DNA from 3 places in the Streptomyces sp. NPDC015127 genome. Region 2 is predicted to be linked to each of the others. Evidence: riboswitches for the same ligand, from Rfam matches in the RefSeq annotation. Region 2 holds a riboswitch; each other region holds the start of a gene.
The links. Region 2 has a riboswitch for cobalamin ahead of ACF08N_RS18475 (ribonucleoside-diphosphate reductase subunit alpha). Riboswitches for the same ligand answer to the same signal wherever they lie in the genome.

Region 1 (5,243 bases), on a different contig from region 2:
CAGGTGCAGCGGCAGCTCGCTGGTGGGGGCGAGCGTGCCGACGACCTGGTGGCCGTCGAGGTCGACGGCACAGGTGTCGTCAGGTCCGAGCCGGTCGTAGGGCACCCCGCTCGGGGTGACGAGCACGAGGTCGCCGACCCGTACGGAGACGTTGCCGGAGGTGCCGACCACGAGGCCCTCCGCCGCGGTTCTGCGGGCCGTCGCGACGACGTCCTGCCAGGCCCGTTCGATCGTGTCCTTCTCGGCGTGATCACTCATGCCGAGGATCCTGTCAGGAGTCCGATTCGGGGCGACAGACGACGGAGGGTGTTCGAGTGGATGCCGGCTGCTGTCATAACGCCCCGGACAGCCAAACGGAATGTCTCGTACCTACTTACGGACACCACAGAGCCCGACCCAGTTCATCTTCCGTTCACCCAGGTTGCCTACGGTCGGCGGGTCAATGACGTCAAACGATTGCCTGGGTAAATGGAACACATCACGCTGCTGCTCGCGATTGTGATCGTGACAGCTCTCGTGTTCGATTTCACGAACGGTTTCCACGACACCGCCAACGCGATGGCGACGACCATCTCGACCGGCGCTCTGAAGCCCAAGACCGCGGTGGCCATGTCCGCCGTTCTGAATCTCGTCGGCGCTTTCCTGTCCGTGGAGGTCGCGAAGACGATCTCCAGTGGCCTCGTCGACGAATCAGGCATCTCACCTGAAGTCATCTTCGCGGCGCTCGTCGGCGCCATCCTGTGGAACCTGATGACCTGGCTCATCGGTCTCCCCTCCAGCTCCTCGCACGCCCTGATGGGCGGCCTCATCGGCGCCACCGTCGCCTCCGTCGGTTTCGACGCGGTCAACGGCGGCGTCGTCGTCACCAAGGTGCTGATCCCCGCGGTCGCCGCGCCGCTCGTGGCCGGTCTGGCCGCGTTCCTCGCGTCCCGGCTGACGTACAAGATCGGCCGGAACGCCGACCCGAAGGCCACCGCCAAGGGCTACCGCGCCGGTCAGATCGCCTCCGCCGGCCTCGTCTCGCTGGCGCACGGCACCAACGACGCGCAGAAGACGATGGGCATCATCACCCTGGCCCTGGTCGCGGGGAACGTCATCGCCCCGGGTTCCAACCCTCCCCTGTGGGTCATCGTCTCCGCGGGTGTCGCCATCGCGCTCGGCACCTACCTCGGCGGCTGGCGCATCATCCGCACCATGGGCAAGGGCCTGACCGACCTCCAGCCGCAGCAGGGCTTCGCCGCCCAGACCGGCGCGGCGAGCGTCATCCTCGCCTCGTCCAACCTCGGCTTCTCCCTGTCGACCACCCACTCGTGCTCCGGCGCGGTGATGGGCGCGGGCCTCGGCCGCAAGGGCGGTGTGGTCCGCTGGTCGACCGCGACCCGGATGTTCGTCGCCTGGGGCCTGACCCTGCCGGCCGCCGGTCTGGTGGCCGCGGGCTCGGAGTTCGTCACCCAGCAGGGTGACTGGGGCGTCGCCGCCGTCGCCGTCTTCCTGGTCGCGGCCTGCACCGCGATCTGGTTCGTCTCCCGCCGCCAGGTCGTCGACCACACCAACGTCAACGACGTCGAGGACCAGGAGCCCGCCGGCGTCGTCACGACCGCCATCGCGGCCGTCACCCCGCCGCCCGCGGGCGACCTCAAGACCACCATCCCGGCCCCGGCCGAGCCCGAGCCGGTCCGTCCGGCCACGGTGTAAGGAATCATCAGCATGAAGATCGACTGGGCAGCTCTCGGCTCCGTGTTCGGCGTGAGCCTCTTCGCCACCGTCGCCCTGGTGGGCCTGTTCACCCTGGGCATCGTCGGCCTGACCAAGCACGAGGCGGCGACCGCGAACGGCGGGTCGGCCACGATGGTCCGCACCGGCGCCTACGCCTGCTTCGCCCTGTGCGCCGCGGCCGTGACGTACGGCATCTATCTGATCGTCAGCTGACTCCCGCTGACTGCTGTCGTCCGCCGACGACGGCGACCCGCCCGGAGCCGGGCCGGTGGCACCTCGCGTGCCTCCGGCCCGGCTTCGGCGCATCCGGGTGTGGGGCTTCGCACACTGTCCCGCCGCAGGTCAAGGGTGAGTTGACGGGCGTTCGCGGGGCGTGGTGGACTGCCGTGGCCATCTACGGCGGCAGAAGAGGAAGTCCGGTGCGAATCCGGCGCGGTCCCGCCACTGTCACCCGGACGAACACTCCGGGGAGCCAGGAACTCTCGCCGCCGGTCACGTCGAACCAGGGCGCGGACCCTGAGTGAGGACTCTCGCCATGCCTGGCTGCCGATCAGCGCTGTCCGCCGGACACCACTTCAGGGATCGCTGACCCCGTGCGTGCCGACCGGATATTCGTGTACGGCGCCACCGTCGGCCTCGTCGTCGACCGGCTCGTCGGCGACCCCCGCCGCGGACACCCCGTCGCCGCCTTCGGGCGTGCCGCGGCCGCCGTCGAGCGCCTGCTGTGGCGCGACGACCGGGGCCGGGGCGCCCTGCACACCGCTGTCTGCGCCGGCGGCGCCGTGGCTCTGGGCGCGCTCGCGTCCCGCGCCGTGCGCCGCTCCCCCGCCGCGTCCGTCGCCCTGACCGCCGCCGCCACCTGGGCGGTCGTCGGCGGCACGTCGCTGAGCCGGGAGGCGCGCCTCGTCGGCGAGGCGCTGGCCGCCGGCGACGTCGAGGCGGCCCGCGCGCGGCTCCCCCATCTGTGCGGGCGTGACCCGCAGTCCCTGGACGAACAGCAGATCGCCCGTGCCGTCGTCGAGTCGGTCGCCGAGAACACCTCGGACGCCGTCGTCGGCGCGCTGGTGTGGGGCGCGGTCGCGGGCGTGCCCGGTCTCGTCGGCTTCCGTGCGGTGAACACGCTCGACGCGATGGTCGGCCACAAGTCGCCGCGTCACCGTCGCTACGGCTGGGCATCGGCCCGTCTCGACGACGTGGCGGGCTGGCCCGGCGCACGGCTCACCGCCGTACTCGCCGCGATCGCCGGCCCCGACCCGCGGGGGGCGGTACGCGCGTGGCGTGCCGACGCGGCGAAGCACCCGAGCCCCAACGCGGGCCCGGTGGAGGCATCATTCGCCGGAGCGCTCGGGGTACGGCTGGGCGGGACCCTCTCGTACGGGGGCCGGGTCGAGCACCGGCCCGTGCTGGGCGGGGAGGGCCGGGCCGTGGAGTTCGGCGACATCGACCGGGCCGTGCGGCTGTCGCAGCGCATCGGCGTGCTGGCGCTCGTGGCGTGCGCGGGCGCGCGACTGGCCTTGGGGGCCATGAGGGGGAGGCGTACATGAGCGGCGGCGGACTGCTGGTCGCGGGGACCACGTCGGACGCGGGAAAGAGCGTCGTCACCGCCGGCATCTGCCGGTGGCTGGTGCGGCGCGGAGTGAAGGTCGCGCCCTTCAAGGGGCAGAACATGTCCCTGAACTCGTTCGTGACGCGCGAGGGCGCGGAGATCGGGCGGGCCCAGGCGATGCAGGCGCAGGCGGCCCGAGTGGAGCCGACCGCGCTCATGAACCCGGTGCTGCTCAAGCCCGGCGGCGACCGCTCCAGCCAGGTCGTCCTGATGGGCAGGCCCGTCGGCGAGATGAGCGCGCGGGGCTATCACGGGAACCGGCAGCGCGAGCTGTTCGAGCCGGTGATGGCGTGCCTGGAGGAGCTGCGGGGCACGTATGACGCCGTGATCTGCGAGGGGGCGGGCAGTCCGGCCGAGATCAACCTGCGGCGCACGGACATCGTGAACATGGGCATCGCGCGGGCCGGACGGCTGCCCGTGGTGGTGGTCGGGGACATCGACCGCGGCGGGGTGTTCGCGCAGTTCTTCGGGACGACGGCGCTGCTCGCGCCCGAGGACCAGGCACTCGTCGCCGGCTATCTCGTGAACAAGTTCCGCGGTGACGTGAGCCTGCTGGAGCCCGGGCTCGACATGCTGCGAGGGCTCACGGGGCGGCGGACGTTCGGCGTCCTGCCGTACGCGCACGGGCTCGGCATCGACGAGGAGGACGGCCTGAGGGTCTCCCTGCGCGGCGCGGTCCGGGAGTCGGTCGTCGCTCCGCCGGTCGGCGAGGACCTGCTGCGGGTCGCGGTGTGCGCGGTGCCGCTGATGTCGAACTTCACCGACGTGGACGCACTCGCCGCCGAACCGGGCGTCGTGGTCCGGTTCGTGGACCGGCCCGAGGAGCTGGCCGATGCCGACCTGGCGGTCGTCCCCGGCACGCGGGGCACGGTGAAGGCGCTGGCGTGGCTGCGGGAGCGCGGGCTGGCGCAGGCCCTGGTCCGCCGCGCGGCGGAGGGCAGGCCGGTGCTCGGCATCTGCGGCGGCTACCAGGCGCTGTCGGAGCGCATCGAGGACGAGGTCGAGTCGAAGGCGGGCGCGGTCGACGCGCTCGGGCTGCTGCCGGTACGCGTGCGGTTCGCGCGGGAGAAGACCCTTGCGCGCCCCGTCGGCGAGGCGCTCGGCGAGCGGGTGGAGGGGTACGAGATCCACCACGGCGTCGCCGAGGTGCTGGGCGGGGAGGGGTTCATCTCTGATGACAAGGGACACAGCCTGGACGGCTGCCGGGTCGGGTCCGTGTGGGGCACGCACTGGCACGGCTCGCTGGAGAGCGACGGCTTCCGCCGGGCGTTCCTGCGGGAGGTCGCCGCGCAGGCGGGCCGCCGGTTCGTGCCGGCGCCGGACACGAGCTTCGGCACGCTGCGCGAGGAGCAGCTGGACCGGCTCGGCGATCTGATCGAGGAGCACGCGGACACGGACGCGCTGCTGCGGCTGATCGAACAGGGCCCGCCGGCCGGACTGCCGTTCGTCCCACCGGGTGCGCCGTGAACGCGGGTGGCGCCTGCGGTGCGCTTGTTCCCTGCCCCTCCCCCTACGCCTGGCGGCGTGGGGGGACCCCCACCTCCCGAACCGGGGCCCCGCCCCGGACCCCGTTTCGGGGGCTCTGCCCCCGTACCCCCGCGCCTCAATCGCCGGCGAGGCTCCCTCTGCCCGGCCCCAGCCAAGGAGTGATCGACGGATGAGCACCTCCTATCCGTTCACCGCGGTCGTCGGGATGGACGATCTGCGGCTGGCGCTGCTGCTCAACGCGGTCAGTCCGGCGGTCGGCGGCGTGCTCGTGCGCGGGGAGAAAGGGACCGCCAAGTCGACTGCGGTCCGTGCGCTCGCGTCGCTCCTGCCGGACGTCGACGTCGTCGCCGGATGCCGTTTCTCCTGCGCGCCCGCGGCGCCGGACCCGGCCTGCCCGGACGGGACGCATGAGGACGACTCGGGGACGCGGCGC
Region 2 (5,243 bases):
GGACGTGCACGGCCTCCTCGAACAGCTGGCGCGACAGATACAGGCGCGCCTCCGGGGAGTTGATGTGCTTGTAGAGCGTGAGCACCAGGTTGTTGGCCACGATCGAGTCGCCCGTCGCGAAGAACGCGACCAGCCGGCCGATCATGTGCTGCTCGCCCGGGGAGAGCTTGGCCAGGTCCGCGACGTCGGAGTGGAGGTCGACCTCCTCCACGGTCCAGGTGTTCTTGATGGCGTCCCGGTAGCGCTCGTAGAAGTCCGGGTAGCGCATGGGACGCAGGGTCAGCTCGAAGCCCGGGTCGAGAAGGTTCTTTTCGGCAGAGCTCATTACTGGCAGGCCTCGCAGGACTCGGGGTTTTCCAGGGAGCAGGCGACGGCGTCGGGTTCGGCGGCCTGCTGCACGGGGATCGGGGTGGCGGACGCGGCACGGGCGATACGGGTCGCCGGGCGCGAGCGCAGGTAGTACGTCGTCTTCAGGCCCTGCTTCCAGGCGTACGCGTACATCGACGACAGCTTGCCGATCGTCGGCGTCTCCAGGAACAGGTTCAGCGACTGGGACTGGTCCAGGAACGGCGTACGGGCCGCCGCCATGTCGATCAGGCCGCGCTGCGGGATCTCCCACGCCGTCCGGTACAGCTCGCGCACCTCGGCCGGGATCCAGCCGAAGCCCTGCACCGAGCCGCTGGACTCGCGCAGTGCCTCGCGGGTCTGCGCGTCCCACACGCCGAGCTGCTTCAGCTCGTCCACCAGGTAGGAGTTGACCTGGAGGAACTCGCCGGACAGGGTCTCGCGCTTGAACAGGTTGGAGACCTGGGGCTCGATGCACTCGTAGACGCCCGCGATCGAGGCGATCGTCGCGGTCGGCGCGATGGCGAGGAGGAGCGAGTTGCGCATGCCGACCTCGGCGATGCGGGCGCGCAGCGCCTCCCAGCGCTCCGGCCAGTTCAGCTCCACGTCGTAGTGGTCCGGGTGCAGGACACCGCGGGCGGTGCGGGTCTTCTCCCAGGCCGGCAGCGGACCGCGGCGCTCGGCGAGGTCGCAGGACGCCTCGTACGCGGCGAGCATGATGCGCTCGGCGATGCGGGTGGACAGCGCCCGGGCCTCGGGCGAGTCGAAGGGCAGCCGCAGCTTGAAGAACACGTCCTGGAGGCCCATGGCCCCGAGGCCCACGGGCCGCCACTTGGCGTTGGAGCGCCCGGCCTGCTCGGTCGGGTAGAAGTTGATGTCGACGACCCGGTCGAGGAAGGTGACCGCGGTGCGCACGGTGGCGTCCAGCCGCTCCCAGGCAATCCCCCCGCCGTCGGCCCCCTGCTCGACGAAGGCGCCCAGGTTCACCGAGCCGAGGTTGCAGACGGCCGTCTCGCCGTCGTCGGTGACCTCCAGGATCTCCGTGCAGAGGTTGGAGGAGTGGACCGTGTGGCCGGGCTCCGCGGTCTGGTTCGCCGTACGGTTCGAGGCGTCCTTGAAGGTCATCCAGCCGTTGCCGGTCTGGGCGAGGGTGCGCATCATGCGGCCGTACAGGTCGCGCGCCGGGATCGTCTTGCGGGCCAGGCCCGCCGCCTCGGCCCTGCGGTAGGCGGCGTCGAACTCCTCGCCCCACAGGTCGACCAGCTCGGGCACGTCGGCCGGCGAGAACAGCGACCAGTCGGAGCCGGCCTCGACGCGCCGCATGAACTCGTCGGGGATCCAGTGCGCCAGGTTGAGGTTGTGCGTACGCCGGGCGTCCTCGCCGGTGTTGTCGCGCAGCTCCAGGAACTCCTCGATGTCCGCGTGCCACGTCTCCAGATAGATCGCCGCGGCGCCCTTGCGCCGGCCGCCCTGGTTCACGGCGGCGACCGAGGCGTCGAGCGTCTTGAGGAACGGGACGATGCCGTTCGAGTGCCCGTTGGTGCCGCGGATCAGCGAACCGCGGGCGCGGATACGGGAGTACGAGAGCCCGATGCCGCCCGCGTGCTTGGACAGCCGCGCCACCTGGTGGTAGCGGTCGTAGATCGAGTCGAGCTCGTCGAGCGGCGAGTCCAGCAGGTAGCAGGACGACATCTGCGGGTGGCGGGTGCCGGAGTTGAAGAGCGTGGGGGAGGAGGGGAGGTAGTCGAGCCGGCTCATCAGGCCGTACAGGTCGGCGACCTCGTCCACCGCGCGGACGGTGTCGTCCTCGGCGAGGCCGCAGGCGACGCGCAGCATGAAGTGCTGCGGCGTCTCGACGACCTGACGGCTCAGCGGGTGGCGCAGCAGATAGCGGCTGTAGAGCGTGCGCAGACCGAAGTAGCCGAACCGGTCGTCCGCGGCCGGGTCGACGAGCGCGTCCAGCCGGTCCGCGTGCAGCGCCACGAAGGCGGCCGTGCGGTCGGAGATCAGGCCCTCGCGGTGCCCGACGGCGACGGAGGCGGAGAACGCCACGGCGCCCTGGCCGGCCGCCTCGTCCGCGATCGTGCGGGTCAGCAGCCGGGCGGCGAGACGGGAGTAGACCGGGTCCTCGGAGATCAGACCGGCGGCGGCGTCGGTGGCGAGGGCGCGCAGTTCGGCCTCGTCCGACCCGGCGTGCCGCCCGCGCAGCGCGGCGGCGGCGACCCGGCCGGGGTCGGCGTCGGGCAGATCGGCCGTCAGGTCCGTGAGGGTCCGCAGCAGATCAGATCCGCGGCCCGAAGGGCCTCCGTTGAGGGCGGTGGTGGGAGACGGGTGGGCGGTGCCGGGGCCGTCGGTGGTCTGTTCCGCGATACCTGAAGCCGGATCGGCTGGCGCGATGGTCATGTGGTGCTCTCCCTCGCTCGGCTCTGGGCCGGCGGGGAGGCGGGGGCCGATGCAGGGGCGGGCCCGCTCACGGGCAGCACGGTGCACGGCGTCCACCGGCCCAACCGCGAGGCCCGGACGTCTCGGCACCCGGTTCGGTCGAGCCGGGTGCACCGTCGGCAGGTCCTCGGACTTGTCGGATACGGCAAAGCGCACCGGATCACACCGTTGCGGGACAGTTCCGGATTCGCACCGGATTCCCCTGCGGCGACAGCGAGCACGAGCATACATGTGGGGGCCGAGAGTTGGCGCACCCCCCACATGTTGTGTCCCGCAGGATCAGAGGTCGAGTGCGTACGTCAGCAGCGTCAGGTTCGGGACCGGGCTCCAGTCCCGCTCCGGGGTGCGGACGAAGCCCAGCCGTTCGTATATCCGGTGTGCCGCGTGCATCGCGGGCTGGGTCGACAGGACCACGCGCCGGCATCCGGGCACGGTCCGCGCCCGCTCCACACAGGCGCGCACCAGTGCCTCGCCCGCCCCGCGGCCGCGCGCCGCCTCGGCGACCGCCAGCGTGCGGAACTCGGCCTCGCCGGGGCCGGCGACATCGGCGTACGGACCGCCGGAGGGGACGAACGCCACCCCGCCGAACAGCGTGCCCGAACCGCCCACGGCCACGTACACCTCCGTGCCCGCGGCACGGCCCGCCACATCCCTCAGCACCCGAAGGTACGGGTCGTCCTCGCCGAACTCGAGCAGCCCGCCGCGCAGATACGCCTGCGCGGTCAGCTCACCGAGCTCCTCGTACTCTCCCGGTTCGATGCGCCTGATCGTGATGTCCATGCCCGGCAGTGTGCATCAGAGCACGGCGAAGGGCCGCCGCATTTCCCGGGCGGGAGATGCGGCGGCCCTTCGGCCGGGAACGGGTCAGTGACCGCCGGGAGCGCCCGCCGTGGCCGGCGGGAGCTCCACCTTGACGCCCGGGTCGCCCGCGTCCGCCGTGTAGTCGGACGGGCTGGTCTCGTCGACGCCGTCGGGGGCCTTGGCCGCCCTGAGGACGACGGTGAGCACCACGGTGACGACGAGGTTCAGCACGAACGCGGTGAGGCCGATGTAGCCGATCTCGCCGATGCCGGGGATCTCGGCCGACGAGCCGCCGAAGTGCTTCTGGGTCGGGCTCGCCACGCCGTACGCGGCGGCCGTGCCGTAGATCATGCCGACCGCCCAGCCGGCGATGAGCGCCCAGCGGTGGAACCAGCGGGTGAACAGGCCGCCCACCAGGGCCGGGAACGTCTGCAGGATCCAGATGCCGCCCAGCAGCTGGAAGTTGATCGCCACGGTCTTGTCCATGGTGAGGACGAAGACCAGGGCACCGACCTTGACCAGCAGCGAGACCAGCTTGGAGACCTTGGTCTCCTGTGCCGGGGTCGCGTCGGGCTTGAGGAAGTCCTTGTAGATGTTCCGGGTGAACAGGTTGGCCGCGGCGATCGACATGATGGCCGCGGGGACCAGCGCGCCGATGCCGATCGCGGCGAACGCGACGCCCGCGAACCAGTCCGGGAACATGTTCTCGAACAGCTGCGGAATGGCCAGCTGACCGTTGGTCACCTTCACACCCGCCGCGATCGCCATGAAGCCGAGCAGCGCCAGCAGGCCCAGCATCAGCGAGTACAGCGGCAGGATCGTGGTGTTGCGGCGGATCACCTCACGGCTGCGCGAGGACAGCGTCGCCGTGATGGAGTGCGGGTACATGAACAGCGCGAGCGCCGAGCCGAGCGCCAGCGTGGCGTAGCCCCACTGGCCCATCTCGCCGGGCACCAGCGCACCGCGCGGCTTGTCGGTCGCCGGGTTGATCTGGCTGTACGCCTCGCCGGCCTTGGCGAAGATGTCGTCGAAGCCGCCCAGCTTGATCGGGATGTAGATGATCGCCACCGCGATGACGATGTAGATCAGCGTGTCCTTGACGAAGGCGATGAGCGCCGGGGCGCGCAGGCCGGAGGAGTACGTGTAGGCCGCGAGCACACCGAAGGCGATCAGCAGCGGCAGGTCCTTGATGAACCAGTTGGTGTCCTCGCCGCCGCCGACGCCCATGACGTCGAGCACGGCCTGGATGCCGACCAGCTGGAGGGCGATGTACGGCATGGTGGCGAGGATGCCGGTGACGGCGACCGCCAGGGACAGGCCCTTGGAGCCGAAGCGTCCGCGGACGAAGTCCGAGGTCGTGACGTAGCCGTGCTTGTGCGACACCGACCACAGGCGCGGCAGGAAGGTGAAGATCAGCGGGTAGACGAGGATCGTGTAGGGCACGGCGAAGAAGCCGGCCGCGCCCGCCGCGTAGATGGCCGCCGGAACGGCGACGAAGGTGTACGCGGTGTACAGGTCGCCGCCGAGCAGGAACCAGGTCACCCAGGTGCCGAACGATCTGCCGCCGAGGCCCCATTCGTCGAGGCTGTTCTCGTTCTCGGCCTTGCGCCAGCGCGCGGCCAGGAAGCCCATGACCGTCACGGCCACGAAGAAGA
Region 3 (5,243 bases), on a different contig from region 2:
AGCCTCTCCTGGCCGTGCGGATCGAGCCCCGCCGTCGGCTCGTCCAGGATGAGCACGCGCGGCCGCATCGCCACCGCGCCCGCGATCGCCGCCCGTTTGCGCTGTCCGTACGAGAGCAGGTGCGTCGGCCGGTCCCGCAGCGCCACGATGTCCATCGCCGCCAGCGCCTCGTCCACCCGGGCGCGTACCTGCTCCTCCGGCAGACCGAGGTTCATCGGGCCGAACGACACGTCCTGTTCGACCGACGCCGCGAACAACTGGTCGTCGGGATCCTGCACCACCAACTGCACGCTCGTCCGCAGCCGCGTCAGCCCGGCGCGGTCGTACGTCACCGGCTCCCCGTCCAGCCGCACGTGGCCCGTCACCGGGCGCAGTCCGCCGCTCAACAGCCGCAGCAGGGTGGTCTTTCCGCTGCCGTTGCGCCCCAGCAGCGCCGTGGCGCGGCCCTCGGCGAGCGCGAAGCCGACGCCGCTCAGCACGGCGGGCCCGTCCTCGTAGGCGAAACCGGCGTCGACGAGCTCAACGATCACAGGACGAACCTTTCCAGCAGATAGGTGAGCAGCACGATGCCGGCCAGCAGCACGGCCACGGCGGCGAGGAAGGGGCGCGAGACGGACGCCCGCGGCACGAGAACCCGCAACGTGCCGTCGTAGCCGCGTCCGGCGAGCCCCGCCTGCAGCCGACCCGCCCGGTCGAAGGCGCGGACGAACGCGGTCGCCCCCAGCCCCGCCAGCGAGCGCCACGCCGCAGCCCGGCTCGTGTGACCGAGACGGGCCGCCTGCGCCTGCCGGACACGGGACATCGCGTCCAGCAGCAGGAAACTGAGCCGGTACATCACCAGCGCGACGTCCACCACGGCAGGCGGCACGCCCGCTCGCACCAGCCGGGGCAGGACGTCGGACACCGGCGTGGTGAACGCGAACAGCAACACGCCGAGCGACGCCGCCGACGTCCGCAGCAGCAACGCGGCGGCGTGCTCGGGCCCGTCGGGCGCGAACGCCACCGGACCCGACGCGCCGCCCACGGCGAACAGCAGCGGCAGGGCGCCGGTGACACAGAACCCGAGGGGGATACGGAAGGCCCGCCACAGCTGCCGGGGCGCGACCCCGGCGGGGCCGAGCAGCACGGCGAGGGTGGCAGCCGCCACGAGAACGGCGCCGGGCCAGGGCGGCAGGCAGACGGCGGTCACCGTCAGCCCGAGCCCGAGCACGGCCTTCTCACAGGGATGGCGGCGGCGCCAGCGACTGCTGTGCGCCGCCGCGTCGATCGGCAGCACCGGCGGCTACGGCAGCTTCGCGGCGGGCGTGTCCCCGTCGTCGGCAGCGGCCCCGGTCGTCTCGCCGGCGGACCCGTCCGAGGGACCGCCGACGCGCGCGGCTGCCCGCTCCTCACCCTGCCTGCGCCCCCTGCGCAGGCCGAAGTAGTAGGCCAGCACCCCCGCGCCGATCGCGGCCTGGAGCGCGAACAGCGCCGACTCGATCTCGCCCGACGGCGGCTCGTACAGCGGGGAGAACCACGGCTCGTAGTCCGGTTCCAGCTCGGTGATCGCCGTCTCCGCCTCGCCGTCGGCACCGCTGAACGGCTGCTCCTTGTGGTCGCCGAGTCCCAGCACGAGCGGCAGGACGGCCAGCGCCGCCACGGCCAGCAACAGCAGCGTATTGATCCTCGCGTTACGGCTCATCGGACCACGGCCTCCTTCTTCGCACCCGGGACCAGCACACCGAGGCGCGCCAGGTCGCCCTTGCTGGACTGGCTCAGCAGCCGCATCACCAGCACGGTGAGCAGCCCCTCGCTGACCGCCAGGGGGATCTGCGTGACCGCGAAGATGCCTCCGAACTTGGCGAGGGCGCCCGCGAATCCGCTGCTCGGGTCGGGGAAGGCCAGCGCGAGCTGCACGCTGGTCACGCAGTATGTCGACAGGTCGGCCACGAACGCGCCGAAGAACACGGCCACCATCAGCGGCACGCCCGAGCGCCGCAGCAGGCGGTAGACCCCGTAACCGGCCCACGGGCCGACGATCGCCAGGGAGAACACGTTGGCGCCGAGCGTGGTGAGGCCGCCGTGCGCCAGCAACAAAGCCTGGAACAGCAGGGTGATCGTGCCGAGCACCGCCATGATCGGCGGCCGGAACAGGATCGCGCCGAGCCCCGTACCGGTCGGATGCGAGCAGCTGCCCGTCACCGACGGGATCTTCAGGGCGGACAGCACGAACGTGAAGGCACCGGAGGCGCCCAGCAGCAGAGTGGACTCGGGATGGGCCTTGACCTCGCGGGTCAGGGCGCGTACACCGTGGACGACGAACGGGGCGGACGCGACGCCCCAGGCGGCGGCGTGCAACGGGGGCAGATACCCCTCGGCTATATGCATGGTCGGGAGACCCTCTCCAGCACCTCGTGGATGGACAACGCGCCCTGGCCGGTCTCCTGGCTGACGGGTCATGCCGCCCGTGACTCCGCCTTCCCAGGCACCGCGGTCTCCCGCGGTGGCCCAGTGACTTCCCCTGAGGGGGTGGAGCCGGACTTCCCGATCACAGTGGCGAGGGCCGCACCGGTACTTCACCGGTTTCCCGAACACCAAGGCTCCGTGACAGTAGTGCGCCGACCAGCGACATCACAAGCCGCGCACGGGTGCATCGGCCCGCGGCCGGGTGAGCCGTTCACCACACCCGGCCGCACGAGCCTCTTCCGTCACTTCTTATTCCTTGCGGTAGCCGTACGCCTCCGATGCCGCGGCCTCCACCGCGTCCAGGTCGCCCCCGGCCGACGCGGTCACCACCGCCGCCACCGCGCCCTCGACGAACGGGGCATCCACCAGGCGGGTGCCGTCGGGCAGTTCGTCGCCCTCGGCGATGAGGGCCTTCACGGTCAGCACGGCGCTGCCCAGATCGACCAGCACGGCCACGCCCACGCCGCGGTCCACCTCCGCCGCCGCGGCCGAGACGAGCTCGGAGCTGGTGCCGAGCCCGCCGTCCGGCGTACCGCCCGCCGCGGCGACCGGAGCGAGCTCCCCGCCGCCCGCGAGCCCGCCGGCCAGCGCCGCGACCGAGCGCGCCACGTCCGCGCTGTGCGACACCAGCACGATCCCGACCCGCTTGGCGTCGTCGCTCATCAGGCCGCCTCCGCCGTCTCGGCGAGCGCGGCCACGAGCAGCGCCGACGACGTCGCCCCCGGGTCCTGGTGCCCGATGCTGCGCTCGCCGAGATAACTGGCCCTGCCCTTGCGCGCCTGCAACGGCACCGTCGCCAGCGCCCCCTGCTCGGCCGCCGCACGGGCCGCGGCGAACGAGTCCGTGCTGTCGCCGAGCGCCGCCACCGCGGGCTCCAGGGCGTCCAGCATCGTCTTGTCGCCCGCCTTCGCGCCCCCCAGCTGCGCCACGGCCGCGACACCCGCGCGCAGCGCCTCGGCCAGCTGCGCCGCGCTCACCTCGGCGTCGTCGCCGAGCGCCTTGCCGGTACGCCGCAGCAGCGTCCCGTACAGCGGCCCGGAGGCCCCGCCGACCGACGAGATCAACTGCCGCCCGGCGAGGACCAGTACGGCTCCGGGAGCCGCCGGCGGCTCCTTGTCCAGGGCCGCGACGACGGCCGCGAACCCGCGCTGGAGATTGCTGCCGTGATCGGCGTCGCCGATCGCGGAGTCCAGCTCGGTCAGACGGTCGGCCTCACGGTCCACGGCCGCGGCGGCGGTCGTCAGCCAGCGGCGGAAGAATGCGGCGTCGAGCACGAGAACTCCTCGGGTCGGGTGTTCGGTTCCAAAGGGGGCGGGGCCGGATGCTCAGCGTCCCCACCGCAGGGCGGGCGTCTGCACCGGCGCGTCCCACAGCCGCAGCAGCTCCTCGTCGACCTGGCACAGCGTCACCGAGCAGCCGGCCATGTCGAGCGAGGTCACGTAGTTGCCGACGAGCGTGCGGGCCACGGCGACATCGCGCTCGGTGAGCACCCGCTGCACCTCGGCGTTGAACCCGTACAGCTCCAGCAGGGGTGTGCCGCCCATCCCGTTGACGAGCGCGATCACCGGGCCGGTCGGGCGCAGGTCGTCGAGGACCGCGCCCACGGCGAAGTCCGCGATCTCCCGCGCCGTCATCATCGCGCGCCGCTCCCGGCCCGGCTCGCCGTGGATGCCGACGCCCAACTCCAGCTCGCCCGGCGGCAGATCGAAGGTGGGGCCGCCCTTGGCGGGAGTGCTGCAGGCGCTCAGCGCGACGCCGAAACTGCGGGAGGAGGCGTTCACCTGCCGGGCGAGGGCCTCGACCCGCTCCAGCGGGGCGCCCTCCTCGGCGGCCGCGCCCGCGATCTTCTCCACGAACAGAGTCGCACCCGTCCCGCGCCGGCCTGCCGTGTACAGGCTGTCCGTCACGGCGACGTCGTCGTCGACCAGCACGGTGGCGAGCCGCACGCCCTCGTCCTCGGCGAGCTCCGCGGCCATCTGGAAATTGAGTACGTCGCCGGTGTAGTTCTTCACGACGAACAGCACGCCCTCACCGCTCTCGACAGCGGCGGCGGCCCGCACCATCTGATCGGGCACGGGGCTGGTGAACACCTCACCCGGACAGGCCGCGTCCAGCATCCCCGGCCCGACGAACCCGCCGTGCAGCGGCTCGTGCCCCGAACCGCCTCCGGAGACGAGCGCCACCTTGCCGGCGACCGGCGCGTCCCGCCGGAGGATCACACGGTTGTCCACGTCGACATTGAGCTCGGGATACGCGGCGGCCATCCCGCGCAGCGCGTCCGCGACGACGGTCTCCGGGACGTTGATCAGCATTTTCATCGGTACCTCCTGGTGTCGCTGGCAGATGATGCCCCTGACCTGCGTTTCAGCAGGTCAGATGTGGTGTGGGCAGGTGTCGGTCTCGGCGGTCCATGTCGTCGGGAGCGGGCGGTGGCGGTACTGATGCCGACGCGATGCCGGTTGTGGTGACGGTTCGTCAGGTCTGGCCGTGTCGGAAGCGAGTCGGGTGGATTCCTGTTTCGGCAGTATCGACCTTGCGGCAGCGAAGGTCACGTTGGCCGGCACACGTTGGCCGTGACGTACGGGAGTCCGTGCCGCAGGGCGGCACGGACTCCCGGTAACGGCGACGACGCGCACGATCGTGCGCGTCGTCGCCGGTTGGTCGCTCGGTTCAGAAGGCGTGGGGGCCGAAGCGGCCCCAGGCGACGACGGCTGCCAGGACGAGCAGGATCACGTTCATGACGAGGGTCTGGTTCTCCTGCCGGCGGGCGTGCACGGTAATGGCGCCGATCATCAGCA

Region 1: linked by a shared signal. The riboswitch ahead of ACF08N_RS32815 (cobalamin biosynthesis protein) and the one ahead of ACF08N_RS18475 (ribonucleoside-diphosphate reductase subunit alpha) in region 2 are both predicted to bind cobalamin.
Region 3: linked by a shared signal. The riboswitch ahead of ACF08N_RS35045 (energy-coupling factor ABC transporter permease) and the one ahead of ACF08N_RS18475 (ribonucleoside-diphosphate reductase subunit alpha) in region 2 are both predicted to bind cobalamin.

What each region holds. Positions count from the first base shown of each region.
Region 1 is NZ_JBIBVE010000023.1:11,353-16,595, reverse strand. Features, by position in the region: gene ACF08N_RS32830 (class II aldolase/adducin family protein) at 1-258, opposite strand, end outside; gene ACF08N_RS32825 (anion permease) at 469-1,695, shown strand; gene ACF08N_RS32820 (hypothetical protein) at 1,708-1,929, shown strand; cobalamin riboswitch at 2,085-2,220, shown strand; gene ACF08N_RS32815 (cobalamin biosynthesis protein) at 2,310-3,260, shown strand; gene ACF08N_RS32810 (cobyric acid synthase) at 3,257-4,789, shown strand; gene ACF08N_RS32805 (putative cobaltochelatase) at 4,980-5,243, shown strand, end outside.
Region 2 is NZ_JBIBVE010000008.1:343,021-348,263, reverse strand. Features, by position in the region: gene ACF08N_RS18480 (ribonucleotide-diphosphate reductase subunit beta) at 1-325, opposite strand, end outside; gene ACF08N_RS18475 (ribonucleoside-diphosphate reductase subunit alpha) at 325-2,748, opposite strand; cobalamin riboswitch at 2,888-3,031, opposite strand; gene ACF08N_RS18470 (GNAT family N-acetyltransferase) at 3,067-3,567, opposite strand; gene mctP (monocarboxylate uptake permease MctP) at 3,652-5,243, opposite strand, start outside.
Region 3 is NZ_JBIBVE010000031.1:470-5,712, forward strand. Features, by position in the region: gene ACF08N_RS35030 (energy-coupling factor ABC transporter ATP-binding protein) at 1-530, opposite strand, end outside; gene cbiQ (cobalt ECF transporter T component CbiQ) at 527-1,276, opposite strand; gene ACF08N_RS35040 (energy-coupling factor ABC transporter substrate-binding protein) at 1,283-1,681, opposite strand; gene ACF08N_RS35045 (energy-coupling factor ABC transporter permease) at 1,678-2,367, opposite strand; cobalamin riboswitch at 2,396-2,593, opposite strand; gene ACF08N_RS35050 (PTS-dependent dihydroxyacetone kinase phosphotransferase subunit DhaM) at 2,695-3,108, opposite strand; gene dhaL (dihydroxyacetone kinase subunit DhaL) at 3,108-3,719, opposite strand; gene dhaK (dihydroxyacetone kinase subunit DhaK) at 3,771-4,763, opposite strand; gene ACF08N_RS35065 (DoxX family protein) at 5,116-5,243, opposite strand, start outside.